Methylibium petroleiphilum PM1: one gene and its partner. The protein of the gene in region 1 interacts with the protein of each later gene in a pairwise test. Links are inferred from orthologs where the notes say so. Each region holds a gene or a part of one and is shown on either strand. Other genes may lie near its edges. The genes, in order: secD and pheT.

Evidence for each region.
Region 2: the proteins of secD (region 1) and pheT interact in binary tests that used the Escherichia coli proteins (3 or more experiments, as listed by UniProt). The link is inferred for Methylibium petroleiphilum PM1 from one-to-one orthologs.

The regions. Positions count from the first base shown.
Region 1 is NC_008825.1:299,744-303,033, reverse strand. The notes cover bases 107-3,082. They hold secD (protein translocase subunit SecD), read right to left. Parts: upstream 2,547-3,082; coding sequence 666-2,546; downstream 107-665. Other genes in these bases: yajC (preprotein translocase subunit YajC), read right to left, coding at 2,683-3,009; secF (protein translocase subunit SecF), read right to left, coding at 107-647. Also shown: more of secF, read right to left, coding at 1-106. UniProt on the Escherichia coli protein: Part of the Sec protein translocase complex. Interacts with the SecYEG preprotein conducting channel. SecDF uses the proton motive force (PMF) to complete protein translocation after the ATP-dependent function of SecA.
Region 2 is NC_008825.1:2,015,966-2,019,367, forward strand. Bases 315-3,402 are described here. They hold pheT (phenylalanine--tRNA ligase subunit beta), read right to left. Parts: upstream 3,025-3,402; coding sequence 604-3,024; downstream 315-603. Other genes in these bases: MPE_RS09480 (integration host factor subunit alpha), read right to left, coding at 315-576; pheS (phenylalanine--tRNA ligase subunit alpha), read right to left, coding at 3,052-3,402. In the rest of the region: MPE_RS09475 (MerR family transcriptional regulator), read right to left, coding at 1-198; more of MPE_RS09480, read right to left, coding at 235-314.

The DNA of each region.
Region 1 (3,290 bases):
GACAGAGAGAATTCCCACTGGAAGAAGGCGAAGAAGCCCAGGATGATGATCACGTCATGCAGGTTGGCGACGATCGCCGCGACCGCGAACTTCCATTCGAAGCGGATCGCAAGATAGATCATGATGCCGATGACGACAAAGCCCAGCGCCATCGCACCGTCGGTCGCCAGTTCCTTGCCGACCTGCGGCCCGACGAACTCGCTGCGCTTGAGCATCACCGGTTGCGCGCCGCCGGCGTCGCAGACCTGCGCGCTGACCGACTCGCCCTTGTCGCTGACCGATTGCGACTGCGTGACCTGACCGCCCTCGGCCGCGCACAGCGCGCTGAACACACGGCCCACCACCTCCTGCTGCTTGACGTCGCCCCGCAACGGCAGCCGGACCAGTACGTCGCGCGAGGTGCCGAAGTTCTGCACCTGCACCTCACCGAAACCGAGCGCCTCGACCGCACTGCGCACCTTGGGCACGTCGGCCGTCTTGGCGTACTCGACCTCGAGCACCGTGCCGCCGGTGAACTCGATCGACAGGTGCAGACCGCGCGTCACGAGGAAGAACACGGCGGCGGCAAAGGTCACGAAGGACACGACGTTGAAGATCAACGCGTGCTTCATGAACGGGATGTCGCGCTTGATGCGGAAGAACTCCATGGAACCGTCTCCTTCTACTCAGGCCTGGGCCGCCGGCGGCACAGCGCCGTCCGGACGCCATACCTGACCGATCGACACGCCCTTGAGCTTCTTGCGCCGCCCGTACCAGAGATTCACCAGACCACGCGAGAACAGCACCGCGGAGAACATCGAGGTCAGGATGCCGAGACAGTGCACAACCGCGAAGCCGCGGACAGGACCTGAGCCGAAGGCCAGCAGCGCAACGCCCGCAATCAGCGTGGTGATGTTCGAATCGAAGATCGTGGCCCAGGCGCGCTCGTAGCCGGTGTGGATCGCGGCCTGCGGCGAAGCGCCGGCGCGCAGTTCCTCGCGCACCCGTTCGTTGATCAGCACGTTGGCGTCGATCGCCATCCCCAGCGTCAGCGCGATCGCCGCGATGCCGGGCAATGTGAGCGTGGCCTGCAGCATCGACAGCACCGCCACCAGCAGCAGCAGGTTCACCGCCAGCGCAATGGTCGAGAACACGCCGAACAGCAGGTAGTAGGCGCACATGAACGCGGCAATCGCGGCAAAGCCGTAGATCACGCTGTTGAAGCCCTTGTCGATGTTCTCGGCGCCAAGGCTCGGACCGATGGTCCGCTCCTCGACGATCTCCATCGGCGCCGCCAGCGAACCGGCACGCAGCAGCAGCGCCGTATCGCTCGCCTCCTGCGTCGTCATGCGGCCCGAGATCTGGAAGCGCGAGCCGAGTTCACCGCGAATCACCGGAGCCGTCACGACCTCGCCCTTGCCCTTCTCGAACAGCAGGATCGCCATGCGCTTGCCGACGTTGTCGCGCGAGACGTCGCGCATGATGCGTGCGCCCTTGGCGTCCACGGTCAGGTGCACGGCCGGTTCCTGCGTCTGGCCGTCGAAACCGGGTTGCGCGTCGGTCAGGCTGTCACCGGTGAGGATGACCTGGCGCTTGACGATCAGCGCGGCACCGCCGCGCTCCACGTAGCGCTCGGCCCCGAACGGCACCGGCCCGCTGCCGGTCGCGGCGGCGGCCGCCTCGGCGCTGTCGTCCACCATGCGCAGTTCGAGCGTCGCGGTCCGGCCGATGATGTCCTTCGCCTTCGCCGTGTCCTGCACGCCCGGCAACTGCACCACCACGCGGTCCGCGCCCTGCTGCTGGATCACCGGCTCGGCCACGCCGAGTTCATTGATCCGATTGTGCAGCGTGGTGATGTTCTGCTTGATGGCCTGATCCTGCACGCGGCGCGCCGCCTCGGCCTTCAGGCTGCCGGTCAGCGTGAATTCACTGTCACGGGCCGCCTCGGACCACTGCAGGTCGGGCAGCGGCTCGGTCAGCACCGCCCGCGCGGCGGTGCGCGTCGCCGCGTCGCGGAAGGCGATCGTGACCGTGTTGCCTTCACGCGCGATGCCGGCGTGGCGGATGCTCTTGTCGCGCAGCAGGCTGCGGATGTCGCCGGTCAGCACATCGGCGCGCTTGGTGAGCGCCGCCTTCATGTCGACCTGCATCAGGAAATGCACCCCGCCGCGCAGGTCGAGGCCCAGGTACATCGGCAGCGCATGCAGCGATCGCAGCCAGGTCGGTGAACGCGACAGCAGGTTCAGCGCGACGATGTAGCCCGGATCGGCCGGGTCAGGGTTCAAGGCCTTGGCAATGGCGTCCTTGGCCTTGATCTGCGCATCGGTGTCGCGAAAGCGTGCCTTGATCGACGCACCGTCGAGTTGCACGAAATCGGCCTGCAGTCCGGCCGCCTGCAAGGCCTGCTCGACGCGCGGCACCACCGTCGCGTCGACCTTCAGCGTGGCCTTGCCACTCGACACCTGCACGGCAGGTGCCTCACCGAAGAAGTTGGGCAAGGTATAGACCAGCCCGACCAGCAGCGCGATCGCCAGGATCGCGTACTTCCACCATGGGTAGCGGTTCATTGCAGCATCCTCGGGGGCGACCCCCCGTCCTGGCACCGTGCCACACGGCGCCCTTGTTTGCACGAAAGGCCGCGACACCCAGCGGTGACCGCGGCCTTCGGGCCTCGCGCCGCACAGGCGGCACGATCGCCTGCGCTTACTTCAGCGTGCCCTTGGGCAGCACCTGCACCACGGCGGAACGCTGCACCTGCAGTTCCACGCCGCTGGCGACCTCGACATGCAGGTAGGTGTCACCGATCTTCGCCACCTTGCCGAGCACGCCACCGGCGGTGACGACCTCGTCGCCCTTGGCCAGCGCATCGACCATCGCCTTGTGCTCCTTCTGGCGCTTCATCTGCGGGCGGATCATCACGAAATACAGCACCACGAACATCAGCACGAGCGGCAGCATCGTGAGCAGGCTCGACTCCCCACCGGCGGCGGCGGCCGGAGCGGCCTGGGCAAAAGCTTCGGAAATGAACACTGTCTCGTCCTTGAATTGGTTGCACCAGCGACAGCGCGCATTGTAGTGCGCGCTCCCTCCCGGGCCGGTTGGAGCAGGCGCCGCGCAGAAGGTTCGATGGCGGGTGATATCCGGGGCAGGCCGGACTCGTCGACCGGTGGCTTCGAGGTGCCGGCCCGCCGGCACCTCGAATTGCAAACGGCCCCACACAGGGGGCCGTTTCGGATTTGGTGGCTCGGGGCGGAATCGAACCACCGACACGCGGATTTTCAATCCGCTGCTCTACCAACTGAGCTACCGAG
Region 2 (3,402 bases), 1.7 Mb from region 1 along the record:
TAGTTCCCGGATCCGCCGGATCAGCAGGACCTCGTGGTGCTGGTAATAGCGACGGTTGCCACGCCGCTTCATGGGCTTGAGTTGCGAGAACTCCTGCTCCCAATACCGCAGCACATAGGGCTTGACGCCGCACAGCTCGCTGACTTCACCGATCGTGAAATACCGCTTGGCGGGGATCGGCGGCAGCGATTTTTCCATTGGAAATCAAAGGCCTGTGGCGTATGACCTCAGACTTTACTCGAACTCCTCCGCGCTCGGTATGTCACCTTGCACGACGCCCTTGAGTTTGTGGCTTGCGTGGAACGTCACCACATTGCGCGCCTTGATCGGGATCGCCTCCCCGGTGCGCGGGTTGCGCCCGGGCCGGGGGGCCTTGCGCCGGATCTGGAAGTTGCCGAAGCCGGAAAGCTTGACGTCCTGCCCCTCGACCAGTTGGCCGTGGATCAGTTCGAAGAAGGCCTCGACCATGTCTTTGGATTCACGCTTGTTCAGGCCCAGGCGCTCGAACAGCAGTTCGGCGAGTTCGGCCTTGGTCAGCGTCGGTGTCTCGAGGGTCGGGAGCAGCACTCGGTCCATGGTCGGATTCTTCCGTATCGGCGCCGGTCAGGCCCGCAGGCGGGCGCCCAGTTGCGCAGAAAGTGTGTCCAGCACGGAGCGGACTGCGGCGTCGATGCGCTCGTCGGTCAGCGTGCCATGCTCGTCCAACAGTTCAAGCCGTATGGCCAGGCTGCGCTCACCGGCAGCCACCTCGGCACTTGGGTTCTTGGGGCGGTAGACATCGAACAGGCGTGCGCTGCGCACGACGCCGCTGCTGGGTGCTACGGAGATCGATTGCATCAGTGCATCGTGAGCTACGTGATCGCCGACGATCAGGGCGATGTCCCGAACCGCCGCCTGCTGCTTCGGGATGGCTGTATAGATGGGCACACCGCCCTCCGACAGCGCCTGCGCATCAAGTTCGAACACGACCGGCGCTTGCGGCAACTCGTAGGCCTGGCGCCAGCGCGGGTGCAACTCGCCGATCCAGCCGACTGTCCGGCCGTCGCACTCGATGCGGGCGCTGCGCCCCGGATGCAGGGCTGGGTGCTCCGCCGCGACGAAGCGCGGTCGGCGTGGCACCAGCAGCGCTTCCACATCGCCCTTCACGTCGAAGAAGTCGACGCCGCGTTCGGTGGTGCCCCATTGCGGTTCATCGCAGCCCCCATAGGCCAGGCCTCCCAGTCGCAGCGGCTGGTCGACGCCGGCGACACCCGAATCGCTGTCGACGGCGGCGGGATCGCGCAGGAATACGCGGCCGATCTCGAACACGCGCACCCGCGCCGCCTTGCGCGCGAGGTTGAAGCGCAACACGTTGATCAGGCTGCCGATCAAGCTGGATCGCATCACGGCCAGCGGCGCAGCGATCGGATTGAGCAGCCGGATCGGGGCCTCGTTGCCGGCGAAGTCGCGCTCCCAGCGTGCCTCGACGAAGCTGAAATTCACGGTTTCCTGGTAATCCAGACCGGCCATCGCGTGCCGTAGCGTGTGCAACCCGCGGCGCGATTCCGACATCACGCGGGGCGTCACGGGGGCCAGCGGCGGTGTGTCGGGCAGCATCGAGTAGCCGAGGACACGGATGACCTCCTCGATCAGGTCTTCCTCGATCTGCAGATCGAAACGCCAGCTCGGCGGCGTGACGATGATGCGTCCATCCTCCTCGCGACACGCCAGACCCAGCCGCTGGAAGACGCCGACGCACTGGGACTGCGAGACCGGCATGCCGATCACGCGGCAGGCACGATCGACGCGCATCGCGACCGGCGTGCGCTCGGGCAGCGCGAGGATCTGGTCGTCCATCGGACCGGCTTCGCCACCGCAGACGTCGAGGATCAGCTGCGTGATGCGCTCGATGTGCTCGACCGTCTGCGCCGGATCGACGCCGCGCTCGAAGCGGTGCCCGGCGTCGGTGCTGAAGTTGTAGCGGCGTGAGCGTCCTGCGATCGACTGCGGCCACCAGAATGCGGCCTCGACGTACACGTTGCGGGTGTCGTCGGTCACCGCGGTGGCCTGGCCGCCCATGATCCCGGCCAGCGATTCGACTTGCCGATCGTCGGCGATCACCCCCACCGCTGCGTCGACCTCGATGGTGCTGCCGTTCAGCAGTTCCAAGGACTCACCGGACCGACCCCAGCGCACTTCGAGCCCCCCATGGATCTTGTCGAGATCGAAGATGTGCGAAGGACGGCCGAACTCGAACATCACATAGTTCGAGATGTCGACCAGTGCACTCACAGAGCGCTGGCCGCAGCGTGCGAGGCGCTCCACCATCCAGGGCGGTGTCGCCGCCCGCGGGTTCACGCCGTGGACGATGCGCCCCGAGAAGCGGCCGCACAATTCGGGCGCTGCGACGCGAACCGGCAGCTTTGCGCCGTGCGTCGGCAGCACCGGCGCAAAGGCCGGTTGCTTGAGCGGCACGCCCGTCAGCGCCGACACCTCGCGTGCGATGCCGTAGACGCTCAGGCAATGGGCCAGGTTGGGCGTGAGCTTCAACGTGAATAGCGTGTCGTCGAGCTGGAGATGGCTGCGGATGCTCGTACCGACCGGGGCATCGTCGGCCAGGATCAACAGGCCGCCATGGTCTTCCGACAGCTTGAGCTCGCGCGCTGAGCACAGCATGCCCTGGCTCTCCACGCCGCGCAGCTTGCCGAGCTTGATCTGGAACGGAGCACCGCCCGCCTCGGCCGGAGGCAGTTCCGCGCCCACCAGCGCGCAGGGAACCTTGATCCCGGCTCGCACGTTCGGCGCACCGCAGACGATCGACAGTGGCGTACCGGCGCCCACATCGACCCGGCAGATATGAAGCCGGTCGGCGTTGGGGTGCTTCTCGATAGCGAGCACCTCAGCCACGACCACCTTGTCAAACGGCGGCGCCACAGGGCGCAGTTCCTCGACCTCGAGGCCGGCCATGGTCAACGTCTCGGCCAGCGCGGGGGTCGATAGCGGCGGATTGCAGAACTCGCGCAACCAGGATTCAGGAAATTGCATGACGCCTGTGTCGTTGGGGAAGTCGGATCACTTGAACTGCGACAGGAAGCGCAGGTCACCGTCGAAGAACAGCCGAAGGTCGCTGACGCCATAGCGCAGCATCGCCAGCCGGTCGATGCCCGAGCCGAAGGCGAAGCCGATGTAGCGCTCTGGGTCCAGGCCCATGTTGCGGATCACCTGCGGGTGCACCTGTCCGGACCCCGACACCTCGAGCCAGCGGCCCTTCAGCGGACCGCTGCCGAACATCATGTCGATCTCGGCGCTCGGTTCGGTGAACGGAAAGTAGCTGGGCCGGAAGCGGATCTGCAGGTCACTGGTCTCGAAGAAGGCTCGGATGAAGCTCACGTAGACCGACTTCAGGTCCTTGAAGCTGATGTT